2 regions of the Flavobacterium sp. CAU 1735 genome follow, and region 2 is predicted to be linked to the other one. Evidence: riboswitches for the same ligand, from Rfam matches in the RefSeq annotation. Region 2 holds a riboswitch; the other holds the start of a gene.

Region 1 (16,005 bases), on a different contig from region 2:
TTTAAAAACTTTTTAACAAAAAACAATTTTAGTCTTAAAAAAAGTGAGAAAAAATTAATTCTCACATAATGAGAATAATTTAATTCTCAAAACATTCTCTTTATAGTATTTTTGTACTAATATTGTTATGCGAAATAATTACAGTTTTTAACAAAATGCGGATCTGTGTAATTATAACAGTAGTTTTTTAAGTGATCAATGACTAATAAGCCATTACGTACATTTCTATTAGTGCTGTTGTCTTCTCAGTTTGTTTTTGCCCAAACAGAAGAGATGACCCGAAAAGAGATTTCTAAAATGATTGCTAAATCCAGCAATCATATGCTAAATCTGGAATGTGAAAAATCGCTTATCGCTGCTAAAAACGCACTCAACGAAGCCTACCGGATTAACGATAAAATCCTGATCGCCAAAGCCTACAACATTATCGGACTCAACCATGAGGAATTCTCCGATTTTAAAAAAGCGGTACAGTACTATGAAAAAGGACTCCGCTACGCCAATCAAACCGATAACGATACCATAAAAGACTGGCTACACAACAATCTGGCGAGTGCTTACTGCTATCACAAGCTCGATTTTGAAAAAGGAATCGAACATTACAAAATCGGACTCTATTATTCCGAAAAACTAAAAGACAGTAGTGAAATCATCTATACGCGGCTAAATATCGCCAGCGCCTATTTCGAAACCAAAAAATACGACGAAGGATTCAAATACCTGGTCGGACTGGAAAAACAGATCCTTAAAGGGACTGAACTGGAAGCCCAGATATCCCTTAACTCCTTATTAGGCTCCTACTACACCCATTCCAATAATTTTGCAAAAGCAGAAGCTTTTTATAAAACCGCACTGGAGCTTTGTCAAAAAAACAAGGTCGAATTCCTGCAAACCAATGCCTGTGATCTCTACAAAGAGTTTTCTCAGTATTATTTTAAGATCAAAGACTTTGAAAACGCCTATTTTTATCTTGAAAAATACACAACCACAAAAGAGCAGATTTATAACGAAGAGCGTATCAACGAAGTAAAAAAAGCCGGTAGTCAGATTGAATTGGACGAATACAAAAGGCTAGTATCGCAAATTGAAAGTGAAAAACAACTTCAGGCCAGAAGTTTACAGCAATCGCGCATTATTGTGGTATTGTTTATCATTACACTTATCTTTTTGTTGTTATTTCTCTTTTCATTATACAAAAACAATGAAATCCGTAAAAAGATCAACAACGAGCTTAAAATTGCCAATAAACAATTAAAAGAAGCCAAAGATCAGGCCGAAGAAGTTTCCCAACTCAAATCGCAATTTATCTCCACGATTAGTCACGAATTGCGTACACCGCTCTATGGCGTGGTAGGAATCACCGATATTATTACCGACGAACACAAAGAACTTTCGGAAAGTTCGTATCTGAAATCCTTAAAATTTTCGGCCAAATATTTATTGTCGCTGGTAAATGATATTTTACAGGTGTATAAAATTGATGAAAACAAGATCAAACTGGAAAATTCGGCGTTTAACATTATCGAGGACTTACATCTGGTAACCGACAGTTTGATGTTTTTGGCTGAAAAAAACAAAAACAGATTGCTACTTGAAGTAGACGAAGACATCCCTACGTTACTGATTGGTGATCGGGTACGTTTGTCTCAGATTTTTATGAATCTGATCGGAAATGCACTTAAATTCACCCATAAAGGCCGCGTTAAAATCACCGCGCAAATTGAAAAAATTGAAGGCACGATTTATTACCTCCGCTTTGAAGTGATCGATAACGGGATTGGTATCGCCGAAGAAGATCAGGAAAAGGTTTTTGAAAAATTTGTCCAGATCGAACGCAAGGAAGACGATTATCAGGGAACCGGTCTCGGACTTCCGATTGTAAAACAACTCGTAACGCTTTTTAACGGCGAAATCAGTATTAAAAGTAAAGAAAACGTAGGAACAACCATGACGGTGATTATTGGCTTTGATTCGGATCCGGAAGAAATCAAATACTATACAGATAACCTCGAAGTGGAATACGCTTTGGAACAAAGCTATCGCGTATTGGTTGTTGAAGACAATAAAATCAATCAGATAGTCACCAAAAAAATCCTGGACGACAATAATTTCCCGAATGTGATTGTCGATAACGGCTTCCACGCGCTGGATCTTTTGCAAAAAGAAACGTTCGATGTGGTGTTAATGGACATTAACATGCCAGCTATCAATGGTTTTGAAACCACCAAACGTATTCGCGAATTGGGTATCAACATTCCGGTTATTGCATTGACCGCTTTCGACAAACAGGAAATTTCCGAACAGGTATTTGCCGCCGAGATGAATGGTATCATTATCAAACCGTTTGAACCCAAGCAACTGTGCAAAATGATTGTGCAGCTGTGCGGATCAAATCCATAACACATTATTCCGGGCTTTATTTTTTAGAATCGCATAACTTTCCTACTTTTACTATTCTTATCTGACAGCCGCCATCAAATGATTAAAATTCTGCTCCTGGAAGACGACTTAGTACTCTCAAAAGAAATCAGTGACTTTTTAAAAACAAAAGACATTGCGTGTGATTGCGTATTCGACGGAGAAGTCTTTTTCCGCCAATTACGTTCCGGACAATACAATATTTACTTACTAGACATTAACGTCCCAAAAATCAACGGACTGGATGTATGCAGTCAGATTCGGGAAACCGACCAGACGACACCTATCCTGATGATCAGCGCTTATGGCGATCTTAACGACAAAATGGATGCATTTCAATTGGGTGCCGACGATTATCTGGTAAAACCGTTTCATCTGGAAGAACTGTTGATTCGGGTTTTGGCCCTGTTACGACGTAGTGCAACACCGCAAAACGAGGAAAAAATAATCGTGATTGACGACCTTGAAATCGCGCCCACTTCGATGACGGTAAAACGAGCCGGCACCACTGTTGAGCTTACACAGAAAGAATACCAGCTGTTATTATTACTGGCCAAAGCCAAAGGTAGAACACTTTCCAAACAGACCATCTCGGAACAGATTTGGGATTCTCATTTTGACACCAATCTGAATACCATCGAAGTGTATATTAATTTCCTTCGAAAAAAAATCGATAAAAACCACGAGAACAAACTCATTCATACCCGACCGGGTTTTGGGTATTACCTAAAAGACGAATAAAATGACGTTAAAGAGACGTATAGCCGTAAATGTCAGTATTGCGTTTTCCGTAATTTACGGTATATCGGCTATATTTATCTATATCTCATTCTCTACCTTCCGGAAAGAAGAGTTTATGGAACGTCTCGAAGAAAAAGCACTAACCACTACTAAACTATTACTTGAAGTAAAAGATATAGACAATCAGATTTTAAAGCTTATCGATCAAAATACAATCAATAAACTTTACAATGAAAAGACATTGATTTTTGATAGCAATTACAAACTGATTTATAGTAGTATCGACGACGCTTCGGTAAAATGGGATGTCAATTTTCTACAGAAAATAAAAAAACACAAACGGGTTTATACGATCGAAAAAGAGAAAGATGTATTGGGCGTTTTTCATATTTATAACAATACCGATTATTATATTATTATTGCCGCCGAAGACAAATCCGGGATGAGCAAACTGGAATTTTTATACCAGATTCTGATCTTGTCGTTTTTTATCGGAACCACACTGGTATGGGTTACCACCTACTTCCTGATTCGGAAATCACTGGAACCGCTTGATAATTTCCAAAAGATCATCACCAGTATTTCGATTAACAAACTAAATACTCAGATTATCGAATCATCCAAATCGGATGAGATCAATTTACTTTCCAAGGCCTTTAACCAGATGTTGTTGCGTATCGAACGTTCGTACCTCGCACAAAAAGAATTTACCTCAAATGCTTCTCATGAATTGCGCACACCGATCAGCCGGTTGACTTTACAGTTGGAAAATCTGATACAACAAGGCGGTCATAGTGAGCATACACTCAATTACCTGAATAATATGAGTAAGGATGTCAACCAGATATCTGATTTGATCAACTCGTTATTGCTACTGGCACAAATCAATGCATCCAGTTTTGGTACCAATTTCCAACAAGTGCGCATTGACGAAATCATTTTTCAGGTTTATGAAAAAACGATTAAAAACTTCCCGGATTTCCAAATGAATTTTGAAATCGGAAATACCGAATCCGATCTGGAAATCAAAGGAATAACCTCATTATTAGAGATCGTTTTTGCCAATCTTTTTAAAAATGCCTATCTTTATTCGTACGACCGTAAAGTAAATGTGATCATTGAAGATAATCCAACGGGGAATATTCAGATTCGATTGATCAATAAAGGAGAAAAACTTTCCCCGGAAGAAGAAAAGAAAATTTTCAACTCGTTTGTTCGAGGAACCAAAAATCAAAAAATTCAGGGCTCCGGTTTGGGACTTCGCATCGCCAAACGTATTCTGGATTTACATAAGGCACAATTAGCCTATACGTATGACGATACTTCCGAACAACACGAATTTACGCTTACTTTCCCGGTTTAAAACACCTTTTTCCGATTCATCTATACCTTTTTAAGCTTTTTTTAAGGTCGGCTTTAAGGCTGTTTTAAGGTTACTGCCTGCATCTTTGTAACAAATTAAACTCTTTATAGATGAAAGTAGCTCCTTTTATACTATCACTGCTGTTTTTCCAGTTGGCCTTTTCACAAAAGAATATTACGCTAAAAGACTGTGAAGACGCCATGCAGAAAAACAATTTCCAGTTACTGGCCGAACAATACAATATCACCGCGGCACAGGCTGCTGTTATTCAGGCCCGGATCTGGGATCATCCGAATATGTCATTGGCTTTTAACGCCTTAAATCCCGAAGACAAACGGTATTTCGACGTGGGCAAAAATGGACAAAAAGCCGTTGCTGTAGATCAGCTGATTCATATTGGAGGTAAAAAACGCAACGAGATCAAACTGGCAAAATCCAATGTGGCACTGGCCGAATTGCAATTTGAAGAATTAATGCAGGATCTAAAACACGAACTGCGTCAAAGCTTTTATACGGTCTTTTTCGATCAGAAGAAAATTGCCAGTATCGAATCGCAAACAGCTCAAATTGAAAGCCTGTTACAATCCTACGAAGTACAGGCCGATAAAGGTAATGTTCCTTTAAAAGATGTGGTACGCCTGCAATCCTTATTGCTAAATCTTAAAAACGATCGTATTGCCATCCAAAAAGACATTGCCGAAAACAAACAAAAACTAACTATTCTTACCGGTATTGACGAAGAATTAACGCCATTGGCCGATGAAAGTGAGCTAATGCTTGTTTTTAATAGTCCGAAATATGCCGAAAGTGAATTGTTTAACATCGCTAAGGAAAAAAATCCGGAATACCTGAGTGTTCTAAAACAGGTTGAAAACCAGGAATTGGCGGTAAAGCTTCAAAAATCATTATCGGTTCCGGATGTCACAGCCGGTCTGGCCTACGATCAGGTGGGTGGTGCTTTTAAAAACGAGGTGAACTTTACCTTGGGAATTCCATTACCGCTTTGGAACCGAAATAAAGGAAATATCAAAATTGCCGAAGCCGAATTAGGTCAGTCAAAAGTGAATAAAGATCAAAAAACACTCGAATTAAAGACGCAAGTAAACAGTTCACTTTCGATCTGGAAGGAACAGAAAAAAGAATATACGTCCTTGTCGAAATCCATAAACGAAAATCTCGACCTGGTTTACAAAGGCGTATTGATGAACTTTCAGCGTCGCAATATTTCGCTATTGGAGTTTACCGATTTTATGGAAAGCTATAACCAAAGTACACTGCAGTTAAACGAAATGCGCAAACAACTGATCCTGTCCGGAGAACAAATCAATCATATCACCAATTCAACCATCTTCTAATATGAAATATCCAATAATAACCTGTCTGTCGCTACTGGCCTTAATTTCGTGTCAGGACAAAGAAAAAAAAGCGGAAATAAAAGAAACTTTTGTGCTGAGCAATAAAATGCTACAAACCACCAAAACAGCTCCGGTGACTTTAGAACCGCTTCGCAACGAACTGAATTATTACGGAAAAATCACAACCGACAACAACAAAACCATTGAGGTATTCCCGGTTGTTGGCGGTAGCGTAGCCAAAGTATATGTGGAATTGGGCGATTATGTTAAAAAAGGACAATTGCTCGCTACGATCCGAAGTACCGAAGTAGCCGATTTTGAAAAAGAGCTCGACGACGCTAAAAATGATGTAATCGTAGCAAAAAACAACCTTAAGGTAGCGCAGGAGTTATTCGAAGGGAAATTAAATGCCGAACGCGATGTTTTGGAAGCCAAAAGCAACTACGATAAGGCCAAATCGCAATTACAACGTATTCAGGAAACCTATAAAATTTACAATATCAAATCGGGCGCTATTTATGAAGTGCGTTCTCCGTTGAGTGGTTTTATCATCCAGAAAGACATCAACGAAAATATGTTACTGCGTAACGACCGAAGCGACAATATTTTCGATATCGCCGAGATCAACGATGTGTGGGCCATTGCCAATGTAACCGAAACGGATATCAACCAGATCAAACTGGGCGAAAACGCAGCCGTAACAACGTTGAGTTATCCGGATAAGGTTTTTAACGGTAAAGTGGATAAGATCTTTAATATTATCGATCCGGATACCAAAGCCATGAAAGTCTTGATCAAATTAAATAACCCGGAATATGTTTTAAAACCGGAAATGCGTGCTTCCATTAAAATCTCCTATATGGAAAGCGACAAAAAAATGTTGGCGGTTCCGGCTTCGGCAGTGATCTTCGACAAAAGCAAAAATTTTGTGGTAGTCTATAAAGACCGAAATAATATCGAAGCCCGACAAGTGGAAGTTTTCCGTCAGGTTGGCGATACGGCTTATATTTCAAGCGGTATCAACGAAGGAGAAAATGTAATGACACAAAACCAGTTGTTAGTTTACGGCGCCCTAAATGAATAGATATGAATAAATTTATCCGAAATATTATTGCTTTTTCCCTCAAGAATAAAGCATTTACGTTTTTCTGGGTCGGTATTCTCGCCATTTCCGGGTTTGTCGCCTTTAAAAACATGCCCATCGAAGCCTTTCCCGATGTAACCAATACGCAAATCATTATTGTTACCGAATGGAACGGTCGAAGTGCCGAAGAAATCGAACGTTTTGTAACGACTCCTATCGAGATCGCGATGAATTCCGTTCAGAAAAAGACAAGTGTTCGAAGTATTACAATGTTTGGTCTTTCGGTGATCAAAATTATTTTTGAAGATGATGTCGACGACTTTTTTGCCCGTCAACAGGTCAATAATCAGCTGCGAACCGTTTCCCTACCCGATGGTGTCGATCCGGATGTTCAGCCGCCTTATGGTCCAACCGGGGAAGTATTCCGTTATGTCTTAAAAAGTAAGGATCGGGATACCCGTGACCTCCTAACCTATCAAAACTGGGTAATCGACCGCCAGTTACGTGCCGTACCGGGTGTAGCCGATATCGTAGCCTTTGGTGGACAGGAAAAAACCTATGAAATTAGTGTCGATCCGGGACGTTTGTCCAAATATAATATTACGCCGTTGGAAGTATTCGACGCTGTAAATAAAAGTAACCTGAACGTTGGTGGTGACGTGATCGAAAAGAACGGCCAGGCCTACGTGGTTCGTGGTGTGGGATTGCTGAGTTCGATCGAAGACATTCAAAATATCATCGTAGCCGATGCCGGCGGTAATCCGGTTTTGGTGAAAAATCTGGCCGATGTGGCCGAAAGCTCCTACCCGCGTGTAGGTCAGGTCGGACTGGATAAAAATAGTGATGTCGTGGAAGGTATTGTTGTGATGCGAAAAGGAGAAAACCCAAAAGAGGTATTAACCAGCATCAAAGAAAAGATCAACGAGATCAACGAAACGGTATTGCCAAAAGACATCAAAATGGTAACGTTTTACGATCGTGACGATCTGATGAACTTTACGACCGCTACGGTAATGCACAACCTGTTTGAAGGAATCATTTTCGTGACCGTGATTGTATTCCTCTTTATGGCCGACTGGCGAACGACGTTAACCGTAGCCATTATTATCCCGCTATCGCTCCTTTTTGCCTTCCTGTGTTTGAAGTTAAAAGGAATGAGTGCCAACCTACTGTCACTCGGTGCGGTCGATTTCGGGATCATCATTGACGGAGCCGTCGTGATGGTCGAAGGTATCTTTGTGACACTCGACCACCTCGCGCATAAAAAAGGAATGAAAGCCTATAACAAACTGGCTATTGGTAGTGTGATCAAAAAAACCGGTACAGAAATGGGGAAAGCAATTTTCTTCTCCAAACTGATTATTATCACCGCGCTGATTCCGATTTTCTCCTTCCAGAAAGTAGAAGGGAAAATGTTTGCGCCATTAGCCTATACGCTTGGATTCGCGTTATTGGGTGCGCTTATTTTCACCCTGACGCTGGTTCCGGTATTGTCGCATATTTTATTAAACAAAAACGTAAAAGAAAAGAACAATCCGTTTGTAAATTTTTGGAACAGGATTGTAGAAAAATCGTTTAACTTCACGTTCAAACACAAACAGAAAACCCTTTTTGTCTCCATTGCCTTTATGGTAGTAACCTTTATTTCGGCGAAATTCTTAGGAACGGAATTCCTGCCGCAATTAAATGAAGGTGCCTTATGGGTAACCGCCGAAATGCCTATTAGTACTTCCCTACCGGAAAGTAACAAAATATCGGCCGAAATACGTACCATACTGGGAAGTTTCCCGGAAGTAGAACAGGTACTTTCGCAAACTGGGCGTAGTAATGACGGAACGGATCCGAATGGTTTCGGTTTCGCCCAATTCCAGGTGGATTTATATCCTAAAAAAGAATGGAAACGCAATATCAGTCAGGAAGAACTGATTGATCAAATGGACACCAAATTAAAACAGATTCAGGGGATTACCTACAACTATTCCCAACCGGTTATCGATAACGTAGCCGAGGCCGTTGCCGGGTTTAAAGCTTCCAATGCCGTAAAAATTTATGGTGAAGACCTGAATAAGCTGGACGAACTGGCAGCAAAAGTACTGACACAAATCAAGGGAATCGACGGAATTAAAGACGTGGGAATCCTTCGAAACGTAGGACAACCGGAAGTGAGCGTAATTCTGGATCGTGGCAAAATGGCCGCTTATGGCGTTACCCTTGCCGATGCACAAGCCGTATTGGAAATGGCCTTTGGTGGAAAAACGGCCACTCAGAAATACGAAGGTGAAAAGAAATTTGACGTTCGGGTTCGTTATACCAAAGAATACCGAAAAGATGAAAATGACCTGTCACAACTTAAGGTGCCAACAATCGACGGTGTCAAAATTCCGCTTAAGGAAATTGCAACCGTGAAAAAGATTACTGGTCCGGCGTTTATTTACCGTGATAATACCAAACGTTTTATTGCTGTAAAATTCTCTGTCCGCGATCGTGACCTGGGTAGTACTATTGCCGATGCACAAGCGGTGGTTAATAAAAATGTGGAACTTCCAAACGGTTACCATTTTGGTTGGACCGGTGAATTTGAAAATCAGGTTCGTGCCACACAACGTTTGAGTCAGGTTGTACCGATTAGTTTGATTGGAATCTTTGTGTTGCTATTTATTATGTTCGGAAATATAAAAGACTCCTTACTTGTATTAGCGAACGTTCCGTTTGCCGTAATCGGAGGTATCATTGCCTTACACCTTACCGGAATTAATTTTGGTATTTCGGCCGGAGTTGGATTTATTGCTCTTTTTGGTATCTGTATTCAAAACGGTGTAATTCTGATATCGGAATTCCATAAGAACCTCAAGGAAAAAATGGATCTCAACACTTCGATTATCGAAGCCGTAAAAATCAGAACCCGTCCGGTAGTGATGACCGCCTTAATGGCTTCCATCGGATTATTACCGGCGGCTACTTCAACCGGAATTGGTTCGGAATCTCAAAAACCGCTGGCCATTGTGATCATCGGTGGATTGATCACCGCTACCGTACTAACGTTATTGGTATTCCCGATTATATTCTGGGTATTTAACCGTAAAAAACATCAGCCAATAGACTGATTGTAAATAGCTTTTTATTTTTTATTTGTTATTTTGGTTATTTGGGAGAAGCCTCGTTATTTAACGAGGTTTTTCTTTTTTAACCCTTTTCTGCGGTTCAAAAAAATGATTTAACGGACCATTACCCTTTCCTATCGCAACATCGGCACCTTCCGATATTGCCCGGTGTACATACTGTTGCGCCAGACTAACGGCATCGGATAAGTTGTTCCCAAGTGCCAGATAACTCGCAATAGCCGCCGACAAGGTACAACCCGAACCGTGCATATTGTTTGTCTCTATTTTTTCGGAAGTATGGGTTGCTATCACACCTTGTTTATCAAACAAAAGTGAAGTCAGTACTGTAGTTGGCAAATGCCCGCCTTTTAGTAATAAATGCGGACAACCTTTTTGCATGATCATCGCTCCAGCGCTATGCATTTCCGCTACACTTGTAATTGGACTCCCTGTTAAAACGGCTGCTTCATCGAGATTGGGTGTGATCAGCGTCGCCAATGGAAACAGCTTGTCTACAATTTCGGTTATGGTTTCGGATTCAATCAAACGATGACCACTAGTAGCGACCATTACCGGGTCGAATACCACCGGAATGTCCGGATATTCTCGAAGTATAGCCGCAATAACGGCTACGAGTTCCTGTGTATGCACCATTCCAATTTTGATTGCATCCGGACGAATATCTTCCAGTATCGTTTGCAATTGCAAGGCTACGATTTCAGGCGGAATGCTATGAATCGCTTTTACACCACCCGTATTTTGCACCGGAAGTGCCGTTAACACCGATGTAGGATAACATCCTAATGCATTGATTGTATTGGTGTCGCCCTGGATTCCGGCTCCACCACTTCCATCGAATCCGGCTATGGTTAAAACTACCGGATAGGTATATTTTGTATTCATACTATTACTATTGCTTCCTTCCCGAATAATAATTCAGGTTATTCCGATTGTTACTAAAATGGCAATAGTTGTCCCGATAAAGACAAATAAAAGAAGATAAACTTTTCCCTACGCCGGTGTTAACCGGATCAGGTTCAAAGGGACTCTCTCAATTCTTTTCAGAATACCCCTAAAGCCGTAGTAAATGTAGTGAAAAATAGAATTGTTTTTGTTTTTTACAACCGACAGGTTTTAGAAACCTATCCGGTGTAACTATGATTTTGGTACTCATTCTGAGTGACAATACGCAAATACACTCAAAAGAATTTTTCTATTCTTTATTTCAGTTAAAACGTTTAAATTTAAAACGTTAACTTCTAGAACATACAAACGCTCCTCCGCTATTGGTTTTATTTCAAATAAAAGCATATAAGCTAAAATTGCATTGTAAATCAAATTTATTAATCTTTTAAAGTAAATTGAAAATGAAAAAAAAGAAGCAGAATTTAAGTTTGGAAGCCTTTAAAAACATGGCTTTTACGATACAAAGTGAGGAGGTACTCAAAACTATAAATGGTGGTTTGGAAAATTTATGGGATTGCCATGGTATTTGGGGAAAAGTTGGGAAAACGGCACGGGAATGGGGTGAATTTTTGGATAAGCATCCTAAATTGTAATTTTTTCAAGACTTAAAAATAGTATCTCTTTTATAAATCCTATAATCTTAGAGAAGTATGCTTATATTAAAACACTTTGTTTGGTTTGTTTTATTTCCTTCAAAAGAGATTATCACCTCAAATGGTATCAAGGATAAAATAAATAGCATACTATTTTTAATTCTTTTAAATTTTGTTTTTTTGCTATTTAGTTCCCTCTTAACGGTATACTTGTTACCTGATTTTCAATCTGCTTATCCTTCAGAACAAGGTGTCAAATGGCTCTTTTTATTTCCTATTATTATAGCTCCGCTCCGGGAAGAAATCCTCTTTCGACTTTACCTAAAATACAGCAGGTTTAATTTATCCTGCTTTTTAGGTATACTGACATTAGTGCTTACTTTACTGGTTTCTTCCGAAGTCATATTCGAAAATTGGCTACCAAATACGCTTGCTTTTTTATCAGGAGGTATGGTTTTTATTTGTTCTTTTATCTTTTTAAAAAAATACGATCACCTTTTCGATTATTTTTTTAAAAGACATGTCAGGCTCTTTGTTATTTTTAGTGTGATCACCTTTGGTTATCTGCATTTGCCAAACTTTAAAATTACCCGGGAAATTCTTTTTTTAAGTCCGCTTATATTGCTTCCGTATTTTATGGCCGGGTTTATTTTTAGTTATATCCGGTTGCACTTTGGTTTTATTTATAGTGTAATGACTCATATGATGATAAACCTTCTGGGAACCTCTATTTTAGTACTATTTCAGTAATTTAATTATTTACTGCTATGAACAATCCTATCTATAAAATAATTAAACCACTATTAATAGAGAACTCTTATGAACTCATCAATTCGGTAAAAATATTGCTCTTTAAAGAAAATCAATCCATTTTTGATTTGATCGATTTTAATGATGAAGCAATATACTGCGATCCTTTTATATTTATGTATATCAAAAACAGAGAGCAAGTTTTAGAGAATATCATTATTGGCTATGCAAAAAATAACATGGAAATTGAGATCACTACTGATGAATTTGGTAGAATTTATATTCCAAATGTTGGCTGGCTACATACTTCTTATAAGAAAACTCGTTTAAAATTACATGGAAAAGAGCTAAAACTATCAAAAAATGATCGCATGATTCATTTTAAACATGAACCGATATACCATATTGAAAACACTAAAATAGAGTTATTGAAATATAATCTTGCTTCGCTAAAACCTTTTTACTGTGATTCCGAAGGCGTATTTTTAGACGTGGAAATTAATCAAATATCAAAACATCATATTCAAAATATAACTAAAGCATATAATTTGATTAAAAAACACATCCCTTCTCAGTTTGAATTGATTGAAAAGTATGCTTCAAAATGTGTTATCTTTAAGGTAGATACAAACAAACGAAATTCATTTGCAACATTCGCTGCGAATGGCATTAGCTTTTTTAATGCATATCAGGATGATTATGATGAAGTTTTTTTTATAGATGATGTTGCACATCAAACGGGTCATGTTATTTTTAATACACTAACTTATGACATAACTAAATTTTTAAAAATAAGTAGTACTACTATTCTTGAAACTATAAATTTGCCCAATGGTATTCCTGTCGAAAAAAGAAGCATACATATTATTTTTCATGCACTTTATACTTATTATACCACTTTTATATGCCTAGATGCTTGTATAGAGAATAATTCTTTTGATAAAAAACAACAACACGAAGCTATTGGAAGAATTGCCTTTTACCTGGATAAATGTTATAACGATTTACTTTTGATTGATAATCCTGTTAGCTCAGAAATTAAATCTAAAACAATATTTACCAATCTTGGTTTCAAAATTTACAAGGAAATAAAAAATAAATGGTTTGAAATGTTTTATAAGTGGCGGAAAGAAATAGTAGATTTTGATATGACTAATCAACCCTATAATTTTACGTATTCAAAATTTGTTGCATTGAATCCTCTAAAGTTTTAAAAAGAGATCTGTACAGTAATATATATTCTTTGGAGCTTAAGTTTAGCGCTGGTTATAGTATTTTTAATTAAAATTTTAAAAACGATAACCTATAAAAAGATGATATCCCGTTTCTTTATTTCTGGGAATCGAATAACTCAAACTGAGTTGGATACTTTTTGACTTATCTTCTAGTGTAATTGTTTTACTGATATGTTTAACAAAGTATTTATCTCCTTCTTCATTTGTATGTGTTCTATTATAACGTCCTAATGCTTCGTATTGCTTCGAAAGCTTATTATACACTTGAAGTAATTCCTCAAACGTTTGAAATTTCAGGTTTTGAACAACCTCATATTTTCCGTATTTTATCTCACTATTTTTTTGAATGATCTGAATTTCTCCGGTTACTATTTTGGATGTTATGGCTTTATTTTCCGTAAATTCCGTAAGCAATATGGTTACTTTATCATCAAATTCCGGAATGTCTCTTACAAATTTTTCAAACGTAAGGTTGGAATCAGCAATCATTTTTTCGGGCGCTAATTCCAATTTAAGATTAAGGAACAATTTGCTTAATTCTTTATTTATATTGTCTTGTGCATGTACAAACGAATGACACGCTACTAATAAAATGACTGCTATTATTTTTTTCATATGGTTTAATACCTTATTGCTAAAAGGCGGGTAAATTATTTGATCAAATTAAAAACGAAATTATTTTTTATTCGTTCGGGCTACTATTTTGATCTGATTCGTACCATTTTCTATTCCGATCTTTACCGGTTGCTGATTATGGTAACTATTCGAAAGTTCTTCCAACAATTCGGTGAAATTTTCTTCTTTTTCAGACAAGTAGAAAACCTGTGCACTAATTCCAAGGGCAACTCTGATATCGGCGTGTTCGGAATCTTTATCTATATCCATGACTACAATTGGATCATACCAAACAAGCTCCTGACTGGTTTTGGTACAGGATAGATTGAGCAGTAACAAAAGTATAAAAATGTAGTTTCTCATTTTGATAATTTTAAAAGAGTCTTTCAAAAATAATGCCTTTTATTAAATATTTCTCAATAAGAAGAAAAAATTAGAGAAGTGTTTTTTACAAAGGTTTTGTTTTGTGGATTTCAGTAATAAATCCATGATAGATTATGGTTCTTTTGTTTCAATAAAATCAAAAACATATGGAAGAAAAAACAAAAGAGCATTTTTTTTATCGGGATCTTACAGTATCCGTAACGAAGTCAAGATATATAGTTGATGACAAAACCTATGTGCTACGCAACATTTCATCAGTAGCAGTTAATCGAATAAAAGGAAGTCGATTTAACGCTTGGGTAGTAATAATAACTGGTTTAATTGCTCTTTTTATACCGAATGATTTTCAAATCATGATAGGTGCAATTTTAATTGTTTTAGGAGTAATATGGCATATTACTATTAAAGATTCATTTACTGTTCGTATCGGAACCAATGCCGGTGAAGCAAACAGTATTATTTCAACTGACGAAACGTATATCAAAAAAATCGTTTCCGCTTTAAATCAGGCTATTGTCAACAGAGGATAATCATTATAAGCTGGTCACTAACTAAAAAAGATAAAGCCGCAGATGTGGCTTTATCTACTAACCGATTTATACAAAATTTTTATATTGCAAAGCTGGTTTTTCAATATAATTCCATGATAAAAAGGCAAATAGATACGTAATCGGTAAACTTATTAATGTTAGCATTAATGGCGAAAAACAGCAATAATACATCAATGTTTGTTGTACTAAGAACCCATAAATATAGACACCATAGGATATGTCGCCAATCCGATGCGGTATATAATTCAATTTTTTCGAATACGAAATACATACCAATAGAATTAGTATTGGTAGAACGATATACGATGTCGTTTTATAAAAATTAAAAAATAAAGATCCTATAAGCACTGTCAAAAGTCCAAGCTTTATATAGGGTTTATTGATCTTTTTTAAGTTGAAATAACTTAGAATGGAGCCACCCATAAAAAATGCGCCTAAACGATAAAACTGATCCGAATTCAAATATATTTTTGTAGATAGTTCATTAAATAACAGCGGATCATAATGGTTGGCAAAAACACAAAAAGACCAAATGGCAATTAGTAGCATCAATCCGATTCTCATTTTTCGGAATGGAAATAAAAGCAGAATAATAATATACATCGTGAATTCGTAGCTTAATGACCATAGGCTACCGTTTATCGCTCTGGGATACGGATTGGTTTCAAAAATCCCTTTTACGTGATATTGTGCTCTATATAGCGTGATGTTTCTTCGAAAATAGGTAAAGTAATCTTTTTGAACAAAAAGATCCTTCCCTTCATATACTACAATTAATAGTAGCATGGTGATTACTAACATAACAAACAGTGCCGGAAAAAGCCGTAAATACCGCTTCCACATATAGCT
Region 2 (16,005 bases):
ACAAATGTTGATTCTTTGTCCATATCCAGGACAACATTGACCGAAAAAATTATCGGTATATTCTTGTTTTTAATAACAATTATTATAATTTTCGCAATCTATAATTTGTTTGATTACGAAATCAAACACGAAAATTATGTTGACATATTGGCGTCGGGGCTGTTTTTTACCGGTATGTGGTATATGGCCAATAAAAAAATCGAAAACTGGACGCTTTGGATAATCGGCGACATTATCGCGGTACCGCTTTATGCATATAGAGGGTTGGGAATGTTGTCGTTACAGTATTTAATATTTACACTATTGGCAATATCGGCCTATTTAGAATGGAGAAAGATCTTAAACAACGATACTCAAAAGTTATAAAAGTAACCATGTACGGCCCTGAAAGCACAGGGAAAACGACATTGTCCAGACAGTTGGCAGAACATTTTAAAACCATCTGGATACCCGAATATGCGCGAAATTATCTACAGCAAAAATGGGAAGAACAACAGGCAATTTGTGATGAAAGCGATATGCTTCCGATTGCCGTTGGTCAGATGAAACTCGAAAATGAAGCCGTTCAGATTGCCAGTAAGTTGCTGTTTTGTGATACCAATCTGATGGTGACCAAAGTGTTTTCGGAAATCTATTATGGATTTTGCGATGAATTACTGGACGATGCCGCGCGTGAACATAATTACGATTTGTTTTTCCTGACGGATGTTGATGTGCCTTGGGAAAAAGACGACCTAAGGGATCGCCCGGAAAAACGGGAAGAAACCTTTCAGCTTTTTGAAAATGCCTTAATTGAAAATAATAAACCCTATATTATCCTTTCGGGGAATAAAGAACAACGTTTTGAAACGGCGGTAAAAGCGGTGGAAATGTTACTTAAAGCCAAAAGCCTGGGCTTTACATCGGCCGATTTTCTACAAATGTGGCATCGGGGAACCAATATCGATGCTATCGAAAGGCAATTGAAGTTCTTTAACGAAGGAATTGCGAAAATCAACCTTCATAAAATCGCAACGGTAGGCGACGGAATCCGACTCTTTGATGAAGATCAGGAGCAGGAATTGGTCGATTATTTCGAAGCGCGTCAGGATCGGTTTTCGATCGAAAAACTGGTTCCGGCTTCGGGTGCTGCCAGTAGAATGTTTAAATTTCTCGTCGATTTTCTGAATGAGTTTAAATTACACGACGAAACAATCAATGCTTATGTAAATAGAAAGAAAGCATTGGAATTGTCGGTGTTTTTGGTTGGAATAGAAAAGTTTCCGTTTTATGCCGATGTGCTTCAGGAAACAAAATCGGAATACGAAGGTTTTGATGATTTTTCTCAGGATGAAAAATATTACCGTTTTATCGAAACGATGTTGTCACCGGCAAAATTCGATTTTCTGAATAAACCGAAAGGCGTATTGCCGTTCCATCAGGAAAAAGAAGCGATCACAACGCCAATTTATAAGCATCTCAAAGAAGCACAGGCATACACCAATGTAGAGGGTAAGCATCATATTCATTTTACAGTTTCGGAAGAACATTTGGAAGGTTTTTCAGAAGTGGTTTTGACGAATGAAAATGCAGTCGATGTTGACTATTCTTTTCAGGATAAAGCCACGGATACATTAGCGGTTGGCCTTGATAATGATCCGTTCCGACTGGAAGACGGTTCGCTTTTCTTCCGACCGGGCGGACATGGGGCGTTGATTCAGAATCTAAACCGACTGACCAGCGATATTGTTTTCGTGAAAAATATCGATAATGTTTGTTTTAATCATTTTGAAGGGATAGTTCGGTATAAAAAATTATTAGGTGGATTGCTGATACGACTACAGGAACAAATTTTCGAAAGTCTAAAGGTATTGGAAACAACAACCGATCCGGCGATTGTTCAAAAAATAATTGATTTTGCTACCGGCGAACTAAATGTTGTCTTACCGCGTAATTTTTCAAAATATACATTCGAAAACCAAAAGAGTCAGTTGTTTCAGCTTTTAAACCGACCGATACGGGTGTGTGGTATGGTGAAAAATGAAGGAGAACCGGGCGGCGGACCGTTTTGGGTGACGGGTGAAGAAGGCATGCATTCGTTGCAAATTGTGGAATCGTCACAAATAGATCTTCAAAATAAAAAGCAGGCATTAATCCTAAGCGAATCGACGCATTTTAATCCGGTCGATTTGGTTTGTGGTGTAAAAGATTATAAAGGAGAAAAATTCAATCTGGAAAATTATGTTGATCATAATACCGGATTTATTGTCAATAAAACCAAAGGCTGTAAAGATATTAAAGCCTATGAGTTACCGGGCTTATGGAACGGTGCGATGGCCAACTGGATTACGGTTTTTGCCGAAGTGCCGCTTCTGACCTTTAATCCGGTGAAAACCGTAAACGACTTATTAAAACCGGCGCATCAGCCACGATAATATGCAAAAAGAAATACTATTTGCCGAATTACGCTATAAGGCGGTAAGAAGTAGTGGTGCGGGTGGTCAGCATGTAAATAAAGTAGCGACCAAAATACAACTGGTTTTTGATGTTGCAGGTTCCGGAGCGTTTACCGATGATGAAAAAACACTCCTGATGGCGAAACTTGAAAACCGACTAACAAAAGAAGGTGTTTTGTTGCTTAGTTGCGGGGAAAGTCGAAGCCAGCTTAAAAATAAAGAAATCGTGACAACGCGTTTTCTATCGCTGATGCAACAGGCTTTGCAGGTCGAAAAAGAACGAAAAGCAACCCGTATTCCACATGCGGCGGTAAAAAAACGGATTCAAAACAAACGATTTCAGGCACAGAAAAAAGAATCGCGCCGGAAACCCGGAATGGAATAAATTAGGAATTGTGTAATCGCAATAGGGAAAAAACGTTCTTTTTTGTGTTTTTTCTATCCGGATTTGATTTTATGCGATTTCTTTTTATAATTTTGTCCTGTCTCAAAGGGGTGCTTATATCCGGATTCAAAACCGGACAATCGAGCTGAGATCATACCCAATGAACCTGGAACAGGTAATGCTGTTTAGGGAATAAGACATCACAGATGCCGTAGGGTATTCGTGTGTCGTGGAAACATCATTTTTTATTAATCAAAGAATAATTACCCCTTTTATTCGTAACATTTTACGAATGAAAACAGTATTACAATCCGTTGTGGCGTTACTATGTCTTCAGCCGGTGGTGCTTTTCGCACAGGAAAAAACCGTAACCGATTCTACAAAAACAAAACAACTGGACGAAGTATTGGTATCGGCGGTTCGTGCTGCCGACAAAACGCCGGTTACGTTTAGTAATGTCGGAAAAAAACAAATATCCGAACGAAACCTTGGTCAGGATATACCTGTCCTGATAAATTACCTGCCGTCGGTGGTAACCACAACCGATGCTGGGAATGGCGTAGGCTATACCGGAATTCGGGTGCGGGGTAGCGATGCGACCCGTGTGAATGTAACCATTAATGGAATTCCGTATAACGACTCGGAATCTCAGGGAACTTTCTGGGTGAACATGCCCGATTTTGCCTCATCGGTCGAAAGTTTGCAGTTGCAACGCGGTGCCGGAACATCAACCAATGGTGCCGGAGCTTTTGGTGCCAGTTTAAATATGCTAACCGATGGTTATTCGGAAAAAGGAAATGGTGAAATCTCAAATTCCTTTGGAAGTTTTAACACCCGGAAACATACGGTAAAATTCAGCTCGGGATTGTTGAATAACAAATTCGAATTGGCTGGACGTTTGTCGAAAATCAATTCCGATGGTTATATCGACCGGGCGTCTTCCGATCTGAAATCATATTTCCTTCAGGGTACCTATGTGGGGAAAACAACCTTGATCAAAGCATTGGTTTTTGGAGGTTCGGAAAAAACATACCAGTCTTGGAACGGTTTGGATGGGATGGAACTGAAAGATTTAGGTTTGGACGAAAATATGTTGGATAACAATCCGAGGTTTAATATTTCCGGTTTGTATTTTGATGATAACGGTCAGGTGAAGTTCTACGATAATCAAACCGATAATTTTAATCAGGATCATTACCAATTACACTGGAATGAAAAATGGAACGATAACTGGTCGACGAATCTGGCGGCGCATTATACCAAAGGAAAAGGTTATTATGAAAGCTATAAGCGAAGTGGGAAGTTCTCGGAATTTGGATTAACGCCGTTTGTCGATAACGGAACAACAATCTCCAGATCGGATCTGATCAACCAAAAATGGCTGGACAACGATTTCTACGGTTTTACATTTTCATCCAATTATAAAAATGACAAACTGGATATGGTTATCGGCGGTGGTGCTAATAAATTTGAAGGCGGTCACTTTGGAAAATTGTTATGGGTAAAGGAAAAAGCAGCCTACGATTACGGTCAGCTTTTTTACGATGACAAAGGAATTAAAACCGATGTCAACGTATTTGCAAAGGCCACCTACGATATTACATCGGCCTTAAGTTTGTATGGTGATTTACAATATCGAAACGTAAATTACAAAGCGAATGCGGTTAAAACCGGATTGGTGGACGATACGTTCCGCTTTTTTAATCCAAAAGGAGGATTGAATTATGTGCTGAATCCTAAAAACAGTTTCTATTTTTCATATGCCAAAGCCAGTCGGGAACCCAATCGTAACGATTATGAAGGAAACGTTCCGAAACCAGAAAAAATGGACGATTATGAATTGGGATGGCGCTATGCATCGCGAGTAGCGAAGCTAAATGTAAACGCCTACTATATGAAATATAAAGATCAGTTGGTGTTGACGGGTGCGTTGAATGATGTTGGAGAATCGAAACGGGTTAATGTAGATAACAGTTACCGTGTTGGATTGGAATTGGATGCCAGTATTTTTATTTCGGAGAAATGGGTATTGCGTCAAAATGCAACCATCAGCCAAAACAAGATTGTCGATTTTGTAGCGAATAAAGATGGCGAATTGCACAATTTCGGGAAAACTAACATTGCTTTTTCACCCGATTTTATAGCTGGGAATGCGATTACCTGGTTGCCGTTAAAAAACCTACAGCTAACCTTGTTGTCTAAGTTTGTTGGAAATCAGTATATGGGGAATGTCGATTCGGAAAAATCAATCTTAAAATCCTATGCGGTTTCTGATTTTAATATCATTTATGAAATCAAACCGAAAAAGATTTTTAAATCAATTGTGATTACCGGATTGGTGAATAATATATTCAATACCAAATACCAGTCAAACGGGTTTTTCTATACCTACGATGACGATTGGTCCAATCCAAATCAGGTTACGACAATCGAAGGCGTTGGTTATTATCCGCAGGCGCGAATCAATTTTATGGGTGGTTTAACACTGAAATTTTAATTTCTACACCTGACAGGTTTCTAAAACCTGTCAGGTGTGATTATAAAAGTATAAAAAAGGCTGTCCAAAGACAGCCTTTTTTATTAATTGTAAACCCGAACGATATCGCCGACTTGTTCTGTACGATATTGTTTCATCGGATATTGGCCACCGCCAATTCCGGTGTATAAACTATATCTTTTATTGTCGCAGGGACAAACCGCATCAATGCCATCTACATCCATAGTGGAACAATCGCTTAATCCCTGATTCGGACAGGCACGGTCGAAAGCTACAATCCCGGTGGCACCTTTAAAAAGAATAATGCCGCGTACTCCGGCTCCAGGCCCCGATACATACGCATAACCGTTGATAAACTTTAAGGAACTATAAGCCGGAAGGTTTAAGTTGATCGTTAAAGAAACCGGATAGTTAGGTAGGTAAGGGTTATTATTGTTTACAACACTGTCTTTGCTACAGCTTCCGATAAAAGCCGCTAAAAACAATAAAAAGAGGTATTTTTTCATATAAAATCTAGTAAAACAATTGAAAAACAAATTTAATTTAATTAACTTTGACTTGTGCTATAAAGAGCATAATTAAAAACGAAATAAATAAAAAAATATATCTTTGTAGACATAAATCCCGTTTTTGATGGGATTTTTTCTATTTATATAAACGACGAAAATATGACTAAAGTATCTTATTATACTGCCGAAGGATTAAAAAAATTAAGAGATGAGCTGGATCAGCTAAAGAGTGTGGAACGTCCGCGTGCCTCACAGGCTATTGCTGAAGCAAGAGATAAAGGTGACTTGTCCGAAAATGCCGAATATGATGCTGCTAAAGAGGCACAGGGGCTTTTGGAATTGAAAATCGCCAAAATGGAAGAGGTAGTGGCAAATGCTCGTTTGATCGACGAATCACAACTGGATGTTTCGAAAGTATTAGTATTGTCAACAGTGAAAATCAAGAACCAGACCAATGGTATGGAATTGAAATATACGCTTGTGGCCGAAAGCGAAGCGGATCTGAAAACCGGTAAAATTTCGGTTACGTCTCCAATCGGTAAAGGCTTACTTGGAAAATCGGTGGGCGAAATCGCAGAAATCCAGGTGCCAAACGGAACCTTAAAATTCGAAATCTTAGAAATCTCAAGAGACTAATTCCTATGAGCTCCATTTTTACCAAAATCATCAACGGCGAAATTCCCTGCCATAAAGTAGCGGAAGACGATAACTTTCTGGCATTTCTGGATATTAACCCAAATGCAAAAGGACACACGCTTTGTATTCCGAAAACGGAAATCAATAAGATTTTCGATATGGAAGAAGACCATTATCTGGAGCTGATGCGCTTTTCCAGAAAAGTAGCCAAAGCTTTGGAGAAAACCGTGGCTTGCAAACGAATCGGTATGGCGGTGGTAGGCCTTGAAGTACCGCATGTTCACGTACACCTTATTCCACTTCAGGATATGGACGATATGCGTTTCCAGCGTAAAACCAGTTTAACCCAACAACAATTTGAAGAGCTGGCACAGGCTATTGCCAGCAATCTTTAATTAATGAAAAAAATAGTGTTGCTTTTACTGCTTCTGGTTTCCGGAGCGGTGTTTTCGCAGGGTACCAACAGTGGTTTGTGGCTTTACGGTAAGGATGTAGGCTATTCGGACGACACTGCTGTTATCGAAAAAGAAGGAATAGTTGGCGTTGCAAACTGTTATGTCCGCGATGTGCCGTCAACTTCCGGAAAGTTGGTCGATTCTTTACAACTGGGGAAAAGAGTTATGGTAAAAAAGCTAACTCAGAAGACACAGAAAATAAAAGGGATCGATATGAATTGGGTGGAAATCCAATACCTATCCGGTACTACAACCAAAAAAGGCTATCTGTGGCTTGGGTTTCTGGCACTCGATTTTAAAACAACCAATACTCTTTCTTTTCTAACGGTTTTAGAGCGTGTCAGTGCTAAAAAAGAAGAAGATTATATCGCTCAGGAATACATTCTGGGGATTAAAGTTCTGGATCAAAACAACACTTTGTTGGACAGTAAAGAAATACGGAAAAATATTGTCGAAAGTCATTTTCATCAGCAAAGCCTGATGGGGAATTACGGACTTCAGAATATACAAAATATCTATCGGATCAGTTTTAGCGGAGAAGCCTGCGGAATTCCAACCTACTTCTTTTATTTCGGATGGACGGGGAAGAAACTACTGGAACTGCCCGAAAAAATGTCGGTTGCTGATGCCGGTGTTTACTACCATGGCGAAACGTTTATTTTTCCGACTGAACCGGGTGGTAAGCCAGGTCATATCTTTAAAATTACTGAAGAAGCCGAAGAACAGGAATCAGCCAATGAAAACGAATCGGTAATGGAGGAACAGGTCTGGAAAGAAACCTATACCTGGGATGGTGAAAAAGCAACGTTTGTTAAAAAGAATCTGTTGCGTAAGGGATTGATTAAACAGTAGCCTTTTTAAAAGTAATCTGCATCGTGGTTCCTTTTCCGATTTCCGAATGCGCCACTTTAATTTTTCCACTGTGATATTCTTCTACAATACGTTTGGTTAGCGACAGTCCAAGTCCCCAGCCGCGTTTTTTGGTCGTAAATCCGGGATCAAATATACTGTTGAATAATTTCTTTGGAATACCACTTCCGGTATCAGTCACTTTAATCTTTACAAAGCGTTCGGTGTCTTCGATTGCAATATGAAGTTTTCCTTTACCTTTCATCGCATCGATCGCATTTTTAACCAGATTTTCGATAGTCCAACTATGCAAAGCCGGGTTCATCAGGATATGAATCGGATAGTCCGGTGCCTGAAACGTAAATTCAACCTGTTTGGAAGTTCTCGATTTCAGATAGTCATACGATTGTTCCGTTTCCTGTATCAGATCGTGGTCTTCTAATACCGGCTCAGAGCCAATTTTAGAAAAACGATCGGTAATGGTTTGCAGTCGGTTAATGTCTTTTTCAATTTCCGAAACGGTCGTCTCATCTACATCATCCGCTTTCATAATTTCGACCCATCCGATCAGTGATGATAACGGTGTGCCGATCTGATGTGCGGTTTCCTTCGCCATACCGGCCCATAGTTTGTTTTGGGTCGCCATTTTGCTGGCGCGGTAAAAACTGAAAATCATACCACTAAAAAACAGTCCGATAAGCACCAAAGCGATCGGGTAGAATTTTAATTTGGTCAGTAAGGACGAATTGCCGTAATACAGAAACTGATTTTTACCACCCAAATCCATAATGATTGGTTGGTTCTCCGAACGTAATTTGTTCAGATAGGCTTTTGAACGATCCGAATCGGCACTGATTTCCTTATCAACATTGATCATATTGATAATGCTATCTTTGTCTGTAGTCTGGATAATCGGGATAGTGGTATTGTTACTCAGAATCTGAAACGGTAGTTCCACTTCGGTATTTTCATCGGCATTGTTTAGCGTTTTGGTAGCTGTAGCCCAAAGTTCCATCTTTAAACGTTCCTCGTCCTTAAACTTCTGGAAAAAAGTATACGTATTCCATAATATGAAAACCAGGATATTAAAGGAACCCAATATAATAATCCAGCGGATAAGGTTACGTCTTTCGGAAAGATTCATGCGATACAATATTTGTGTTTAAAAGTAAGGAAAAGATATAAGGGAGCAAAAAGAAGATTGGGAAATGCTCTGCCGGGATCAAATTTTCCGGATTATCTGATCGGTTTTGTGTTTTGATTCCGGCTAAAAAAGTATATTTGTCAAAACTTTTACAACCATGCTTAGTGTCGATCCAAAGGAGTTAAATCCGATGAAATTACAAGCGTATTTGCAAGGTGCTGTTGGGCCAAGACCCATTGCTTTTGCGAGTACAATGGATGAAAACGGAAATCCGAATTTATCACCGTTCAGCTTTTTTAATGTGTTTAGTTCCAATCCGCCGATACTGATTTTTTCGCCGGCAAGAAGAGTGCGTAACAATACCGTTAAGCATACTTTAATCAATGCGGAACAAACTGGAGAAGTGGTGATCAATATCGTAAACTACCCGATTGTACAACAGGCATCCTTATCGAGTACCGAATATGGCGATGGTGTAAATGAGTTTTTAAAATCCGGATTAACGATGGTTCCTTCGGATGTGGTAAAACCGTATCGCGTGGGCGAAAGTCCGGTACAGTTTGAATGTAAGGTAAACGATATCGTCAAATTGGGAACCGAAGGCGGTGCTGGTAATCTGATCATTTGTGAAGTGGTGAAAATCCATGTGGACGAAGCGATACTGGACGAAAACGGAGCGATTGATCAACATAAAATCGACTTGGTATCCCGAATGGGCGGAAACTGGTATTCCAGAGCCAATATGGGACTTTTTGAAGTGGAAAAACCGCTTACCACATTGGGAATTGGCGTTGATGCTATTCCGGAATTTATTAAAGAAAGTCCGGTTTTCGACGGGAATGATCTTGGAAAATTAGGAAATGTGGAAGCGTTACCAACCGACGAAGATATCGCTATCTTTGTAAAAGAAGATTTTGGCGTAAAAGCGGTGATTAGTGCCGACGATGAAACCAAAAAACACCAGATGGCTAAAGAATATCTGGATAATAACGAAGTAGCCACCGCATGGAAGGTGCTTTTGTCTAAAAAATAATAAGACGGTTTAGTAATAAACCTCACTATAAAAACAATTAATATTTTTACTATGGAAGTTACAGGGAAAATAAAAGTGATTAACGGAACACAGCAAATCAGTGCCAGTTTTAAAAAGAGAGAGTTGGTTGTAACTACAGAAGAGCAATATCCACAACATATTATGGTTGAGTTTACTCAGGATAAATGTGAATTACTGGATAGTTATAAAGTAGGAGAACAGGTTAAAGTATCGATTAACCTAAGAGGTAGAGAGTGGGTGAATCCACAGGGTGAAGCGAAATATTTTAATACGATCCAGGGATGGCGTATCGAAAGAATGCAGGCGGAAGCGCCGGCAGGTTATGCGCAACCAATGCCTTCGGTTCCGGCAGCCGATGCTTTTGAACCGGCCTCCAATTTTAACGAAGAAGAGCACGACGATTTACCGTTCTAATCCAAAAATAAAAATCCTGATAGTGCTAACTTTCAGGATTTGTTTTTTATAGACCATGTATTTTTTAACCAAAGAACTTTATTTTCCTCCGGTAACCGAAACGGATTTTTCCGGTATCCTGGCCGTTGGTGGCGATTTGTCGACCGAACGATTGCTATTGGCCTATAATTCCGGAATATTTCCCTGGTTTGAAGATGGGGAACCGATTACCTGGTGGGCGCCCGATCCGAGAATGGTGCTGCTTTTGGATGAGTTGAACATTTCAAAAAGTATGCGGAATGTCCTAAACCGGAATATTTTTACGGTAACTTTTAACCGCGATTTTCGGGCGGTGATTTCCAATTGTCAGTCGATAAAACGCGAAGGGCAAAACGGTACCTGGATTACGGACGATATGATTGAAGCCTATTGCAAACTTAACGAATTGGGACATGCGCAATCGGTTGAGGTCTGGCAGGACGAGCAATTAGTTGGCGGATTATATGGAGTGGATCTCGGCCATATCTTTTGTGGCGAGAGTATGTTTGCCAAAGTGTCGAATGCCTCGAAAGTGGCTTTTATCAAATTGGTGGAATATCTAAAAGCGAATAATTATCTGTTACTGGATTGTCAGGTTTATAACGAACATTTGGAAAGTCTGGGCGCTTTCGAAGTGAACCGCGAAAGTTTTATGAAAGTACTAAAGAGTAAAAAAGCTGTTTAAAACAGCTTTTTTTATTTGCTCTATAGTCACACCTGACAGGTTTCCAAAACCTGTCAGGTGTGATAGCTATCAAGTATGAAAAACCTAAAAGTTTAGTTTCGTAAACTGCCACGACAAGGTATTAAAAAGAATCAGCTCGTTTTGCAAGGTCGGTAAACCGATGATCAGCTTCAGGGTTTCATGGGCCATCATCGTACCGATAATTCCGGGTAGCGTACCCATTACGCCATTCAAACTACAATTGGGTACATCTTTCGGATCGGGTGGTTCCGGAAACAAATCGCGAAGCTGTTTACTTCCGTTATGATTAAAAACCGCCAGTTGCCCTTCAAATTTTAAAATACTACCATAAACCAGTGGTTTTTTCAAAATCACGCAGGTGTCGTTCACAAGATAGCGGGTCGCGAAATTATCACAACCATCCACTATCACATCAAAATCCTGTAAAATGGAATTCGCATTTGCAGCAGTTAGTTTTTCATTAAAAACGAGGCAGTTGATTTCCGGGTTTAATTGCCGGATTACAGCAGATGCGATTTCTGCTTTTGGTTGACCAATAGCTGCTTCCGTATATAAAATCTGACGGTGAAGGTTGTGAATTTCTACCGTGTCAAAATCGATAATTCCCAATGTACCCACACCGGCTGTGGCGAGGTATTGCAAGATCGGGCAACCCAAACCACCCGCACCGATAACCAGTACTTTGGCGTTTTTTAACCGTAACTGACCCGCTTCGCCAATTTCCGGTAGGAGCATTTGACGGTTGTATCGTAAAAAATCCTGTATTGTGATCATGTTTTAATTAGTTGTAACTGTTATCCCAGTCTTTCCAAACGGGTTCGTAGCCTTTGGTTGCAATGATTTGTGCGATAATGTTGGCCGGACGTTCGTCACTGGTTTCAAATTGTTCCAGCGATTGCGGATCGACGGCATAACCACCGGGATTGGTTTTTGATCCGGCACTCATACTGGTAACGCCAATCGGTATAATATTGTCTCGGAATCTTTCATTTTCCCGGGTGGAAATCGAAAGTTCCAGGTCTTCATTCCAAAGGCGATACGCACAAATAAGCTGTGTCAGATCGCGGTCGTCCATGATAAAGTTGGGCTCGATAATGCCTTCTGCCGGACGTAACCGCGGAAAGGAAACCGAAAATTTGCTTTGCCAGTAGGTTCGTTGTAAATAATCGAGGTGGAGCGCATTAAAAAAACTATCTGTTCGCCAGTCTTCCAGTCCTAACAGTACGCCAAGGCCGATTTTATGGATACCGGCCGTTCCGATCCGATCGGGTGTTTCAAGTCGGAAGTCAAAGTTTGATTTCTTGCCTTTGGGATGGTACTGTTTGTAAACGTCCCGATGGTAGGTTTCCTGGTAAACGAGTACGGAGTAAACACCCGCGTCGTGCAATTGTTGGTATTCGGTTTCCGAAAGCGGTTGTACTTCTACGGAGATATTCGAAAAATCCGGTTTGATCTGCGCGATGGCTTTTAAAAAGTAATCGATGTTTACCGTATAGTTGGCTTCCCCGGTGACTAATAATACATGATCAAATCCCATTTCTTTTAAAACAACGGTTTCCTGAGTGATTTCAGTTGCCGTGAGCGTACGCCGTTTTAGTTTGTTGTCAAAACTAAAGCCACAATAGGTACAGATATTCTGACATTCATTACTCAGGTACATCGGCGCATACATTTGAATCGTTTTTCCAAAGCGTTTTTTGGTCAGATTGTGACTTATCTGTGCCATTTGTTCCAGATAGGGTTGTGCCGCCGGGGATATCAAAGCGATAAAATCGTCCAGATTTCGTTTGGTGTTTGCTAAGGCTTGTTCGACACGATCGGCCTGGGTTTGGTAAATTTTTGCCTGAATCGTATTCCAGTCATACGTCTCGAAAACAGATTTGAATGTTTTTTTCATAACCGGTTTATTCATATAAAAAAGAAGTCAGCGGACTCGATGCAGCTGCGTTAGATGCGATAGGGGCCAAACGGGCTTCGTAGGCTTTGCGTCCTGCGATTACGGCTTCTTTAAAAGCTTCGGCCATTCGTTCCGGATTTCCGGCCACAGCGATCGCCGTATTGACTAAAACGGCATCGGCTCCGAGCTCCATTGCTTTTGCCGCATCCGATGGGGCGCCTATTCCGGCATCGACGATAACAGGAACCTTGCTTTGTTCGATAATGATTTCCAGAAAGTCGAGCGTTTTAAGTCCTTTGTTGCTTCCAATCGGTGCGCCTAATGGCATTACGGCTGCGGTTCCGGCATCTTCCAGCCGTTTACACAACACCGGATCGGCATGAATATAAGGGAGGATCACAAAGCCGAGTTTGGCCAGCTCTTCGGTTGCTTTTAGCGTTTCGATCGGATCGGGTAACAGGTATTTCGGATCGGGATGTATTTCCAGTTTCAGCCAGTTGGTTTCCAAGGCTTCGCAGGCCAGTTGTGCGGCCAGTATGGCTTCTTTCGCATTCCGTGCACCGGAAGTGTTCGGTAAAAGGTGAATGTGTTTGTGTTGTAAGGCCGTTAAAAGGGTGTCGGTTTCCTTTTGTAAATCCACACGTTTTAAGGCTACGGTTACCAATTCGCTTTCCGAAGCCAGAATTGCGGCTTCCATTTGGGCTGTCGATCCGAATTTTCCGGTGCCTAAAAATAAACGGGAACGAAAGGTTTTATCTGCCAGTTTAAAAGGTTCCATATAGTTTTTGATTGAGTTGGGTGAGTAGTTGTTTTTGATTCGGATGTTGACTGATCATTCCTGAAACGGCGATACCGTAAATGCCGGTTTCCAGTAGCGCATCAACATCGGTTACGGTGATGCCGCCTATGGCATATACCGGAATGTCGTATTGTTGTTGGGCTAACGATTGCAATATGTCGGAATACCCGATAAGCCCTAATAACGGACTTAATTTTTGTTTGGTGGTCGTAAAACGAAATGGCCCCAAGCCGATATAATCGCATTTTTCGTGGTAGCGTTGGAATACCTGTTGCAAGGTGTTTGCGGTACCACCTATTATTTTGTCGGTACCGAGAAGTTGCCGGGCTTTGGATACGGCCATATCGTCCAATCCGAGGTGAACACCATCGGCGTCAATTTGCTTTGCGATTGCGACATTGTCATTGATAATTAAGGTCGCGTTATATTGCAAACAGCTTTTTTTAACGGATTCCGCTAAAAGACACTGTTCTTTTTCGGTTCCGTTTTTAAAGCGCAATTGGATCCATTGGCCGCCATTATTGAGTACGGATTTGATGTGATGCAATTGTTCGTTTGGAGTGTCGCCTTGTGAAATATACTGAAGTTTAGGAAACATAGATCGTTAGTTTTTGTTTGTGATGGTCGTGTAATGACGCAGACATTCCCGGAAGCTTTTTATAGGATCAGTACTGTTCCAGATTGTTCCCAAAAGTGCTATATCATCAAAACCACTTTCCAATGCCATTGCCATGTTTGAAATTGTAATTCCGCCCAAAGCAATCAGTTTGGTATTGGGATTGTTTCTGTTTTTGATGGTTTCCAACAGATTTTCGGACGATTGATAATCGGGTTTGGAAATACTTTGAAAAACCGGACTTAAAAATGCATAGGTGTAATGGTCTTGCAAGTTGTTAAACTCTTCAACGGTATGTGTTCCCGTTGAGTAGTAACACCTGACAGGTTTTTGAAACCTGTCAGGTGTAGCGCGATCCGATTCCCGAATATGAATCCGGTTAATTCCGAAAGCTTCCGCGAGTTCATGGTGTTGGTGTAATACCAGTTTATGCCGAAATAAAATAGGAAGCCGATCGAGATACTGTTGCATTTCGGTTATCGAAAAATCCGGTTTTCGGATATGTAAAAGGGATAATCCCTCCTGAAACATTTCCGATATAATTTCAAATTCGTTTGTTACGCTATCCGGACTGGTAATTACAATCATGACTATAGATAGATTTCTTTTCCGTTTTCGATAAACTCTTCCGATTTTTCCTGCATCCCTTTTTCAGCCACCTCACGGATTTCCTGAGAGATCTTCATTGAGCAGAATTTTGGACCACACATAGAACAAAAATGCGCCACTTTCGCACCATCGGCCGGAAGGGTTTCATCGTGGAATTCCCGAGCGGTGTCCGGATCTAATGCCAGATTAAACTGATCTTCCCAACGGAATTCAAATCGGGCTTTGCTTAGTGCATTGTCACGGTACTGCGCACCCGGATGCCCTTTGGCCAAATCGGCGGCATGGGCGGCAATTTTATAGGTGATCACACCGTCTTTTACGTCTTTTTTGTTCGGTAATCCGAGGTGTTCTTTTGGGGTGACATAACACAGCATGGCGGTTCCATACCAACCAATCATCGCGGCACCAATAGCGGATGTAATATGATCATATCCTGGAGCGATATCGGTGGTCAATGGGCCTAAGGTATAGAATGGCGCTTCGGCACAATGTTCCAGTTGCTTGTCCATGTTTTCTTTGATCATGTGCATTGGCACGTGTCCCGGGCCTTCTATAAATACCTGTACATCGTGTTTCCAGGCAATTTTGGTTAGTTCGCCCAGGGTTTCCAGTTCGGCAAATTGTGCGGCATCATTCGCATCGGCGATCGATCCGGGACGTAGTCCGTCGCCAAGGGAAAAGGCAACGTCGTAGGCTTTCATGATGTCGCAGATTTCCTCGAAATGGGTGTACAGAAAGTTTTCTTTATGATGAAATAAACACCATTTGGCCATGATGGAACCACCTCTTGATACAATTCCGGTTACGCGATTTGCGGTTAGGTGAATATAACGCAGTAGTACGCCGGCATGAATGGTAAAGTAGGAAACACCTTGTTCGGCCTGTTCAATCAAAGTGTCTCTGAAAATTTCCCAGGTCAGGTCTTCGGCGATGCCTTTTACTTTTTCCAAGGCCTGATAAATCGGTACGGTACCAATCGGAA

What was found. Region 2 has a riboswitch for thiamine pyrophosphate ahead of AAFN64_RS15000 (TonB-dependent receptor). Riboswitches for the same ligand answer to the same signal wherever they lie in the genome.
Region 1: it holds a riboswitch for thiamine pyrophosphate, as region 2 does, so the genes downstream of both, thiD (bifunctional hydroxymethylpyrimidine kinase/phosphomethylpyrimidine kinase) here and AAFN64_RS15000 (TonB-dependent receptor) in region 2, are expected to answer to the same signal.

What each region holds. Positions count from the first base shown of each region.
Region 1 is NZ_JBDQQQ010000002.1:173,608-189,612, reverse strand. Features, by position in the region: gene AAFN64_RS07965 (ATP-binding protein) at 199-2,400, shown strand; gene AAFN64_RS07960 (response regulator transcription factor) at 2,479-3,159, shown strand; gene AAFN64_RS07955 (HAMP domain-containing sensor histidine kinase) at 3,161-4,522, shown strand; gene AAFN64_RS07950 (TolC family protein) at 4,633-5,877, shown strand; gene AAFN64_RS07945 (efflux RND transporter periplasmic adaptor subunit) at 5,879-6,961, shown strand; gene AAFN64_RS07940 (CusA/CzcA family heavy metal efflux RND transporter) at 6,964-10,065, shown strand; gene thiD (bifunctional hydroxymethylpyrimidine kinase/phosphomethylpyrimidine kinase) at 10,126-10,965, opposite strand; TPP riboswitch at 11,054-11,146, opposite strand; gene AAFN64_RS07930 (hypothetical protein) at 11,430-11,621, shown strand; gene AAFN64_RS07925 (CPBP family glutamic-type intramembrane protease) at 11,679-12,371, shown strand; gene AAFN64_RS07920 (hypothetical protein) at 12,389-13,585, shown strand; gene AAFN64_RS07915 (hypothetical protein) at 13,661-14,221, opposite strand; gene AAFN64_RS07910 (hypothetical protein) at 14,282-14,584, opposite strand; gene AAFN64_RS07905 (DUF6232 family protein) at 14,752-15,135, shown strand; gene AAFN64_RS07900 (acyltransferase) at 15,202-16,005, opposite strand, start outside.
Region 2 is NZ_JBDQQQ010000007.1:121,339-137,343, reverse strand. Features, by position in the region: gene pnuC (nicotinamide riboside transporter PnuC) at 1-366, shown strand, start outside; gene AAFN64_RS15010 (DUF4301 family protein) at 327-2,414, shown strand; gene arfB (alternative ribosome rescue aminoacyl-tRNA hydrolase ArfB) at 2,416-2,820, shown strand; TPP riboswitch at 2,917-3,029, shown strand; gene AAFN64_RS15000 (TonB-dependent receptor) at 3,113-5,317, shown strand; gene AAFN64_RS14995 (hypothetical protein) at 5,401-5,823, opposite strand; gene greA (transcription elongation factor GreA) at 5,986-6,462, shown strand; gene AAFN64_RS14985 (HIT family protein) at 6,468-6,857, shown strand; gene AAFN64_RS14980 (hypothetical protein) at 6,861-7,769, shown strand; gene AAFN64_RS14975 (HAMP domain-containing sensor histidine kinase) at 7,759-8,910, opposite strand; gene AAFN64_RS14970 (flavin reductase family protein) at 9,068-9,943, shown strand; gene AAFN64_RS14965 (DUF3127 domain-containing protein) at 9,995-10,378, shown strand; gene aat (leucyl/phenylalanyl-tRNA--protein transferase) at 10,434-11,081, shown strand; gene AAFN64_RS14955 (HesA/MoeB/ThiF family protein) at 11,166-11,876, opposite strand; gene thiH (2-iminoacetate synthase ThiH) at 11,884-12,999, opposite strand; gene AAFN64_RS14945 (thiazole synthase) at 13,007-13,777, opposite strand; gene AAFN64_RS14940 (thiamine phosphate synthase) at 13,764-14,396, opposite strand; gene AAFN64_RS14935 (thiamine phosphate synthase) at 14,403-15,002, opposite strand; gene thiC (phosphomethylpyrimidine synthase ThiC) at 15,005-16,005, opposite strand, start outside.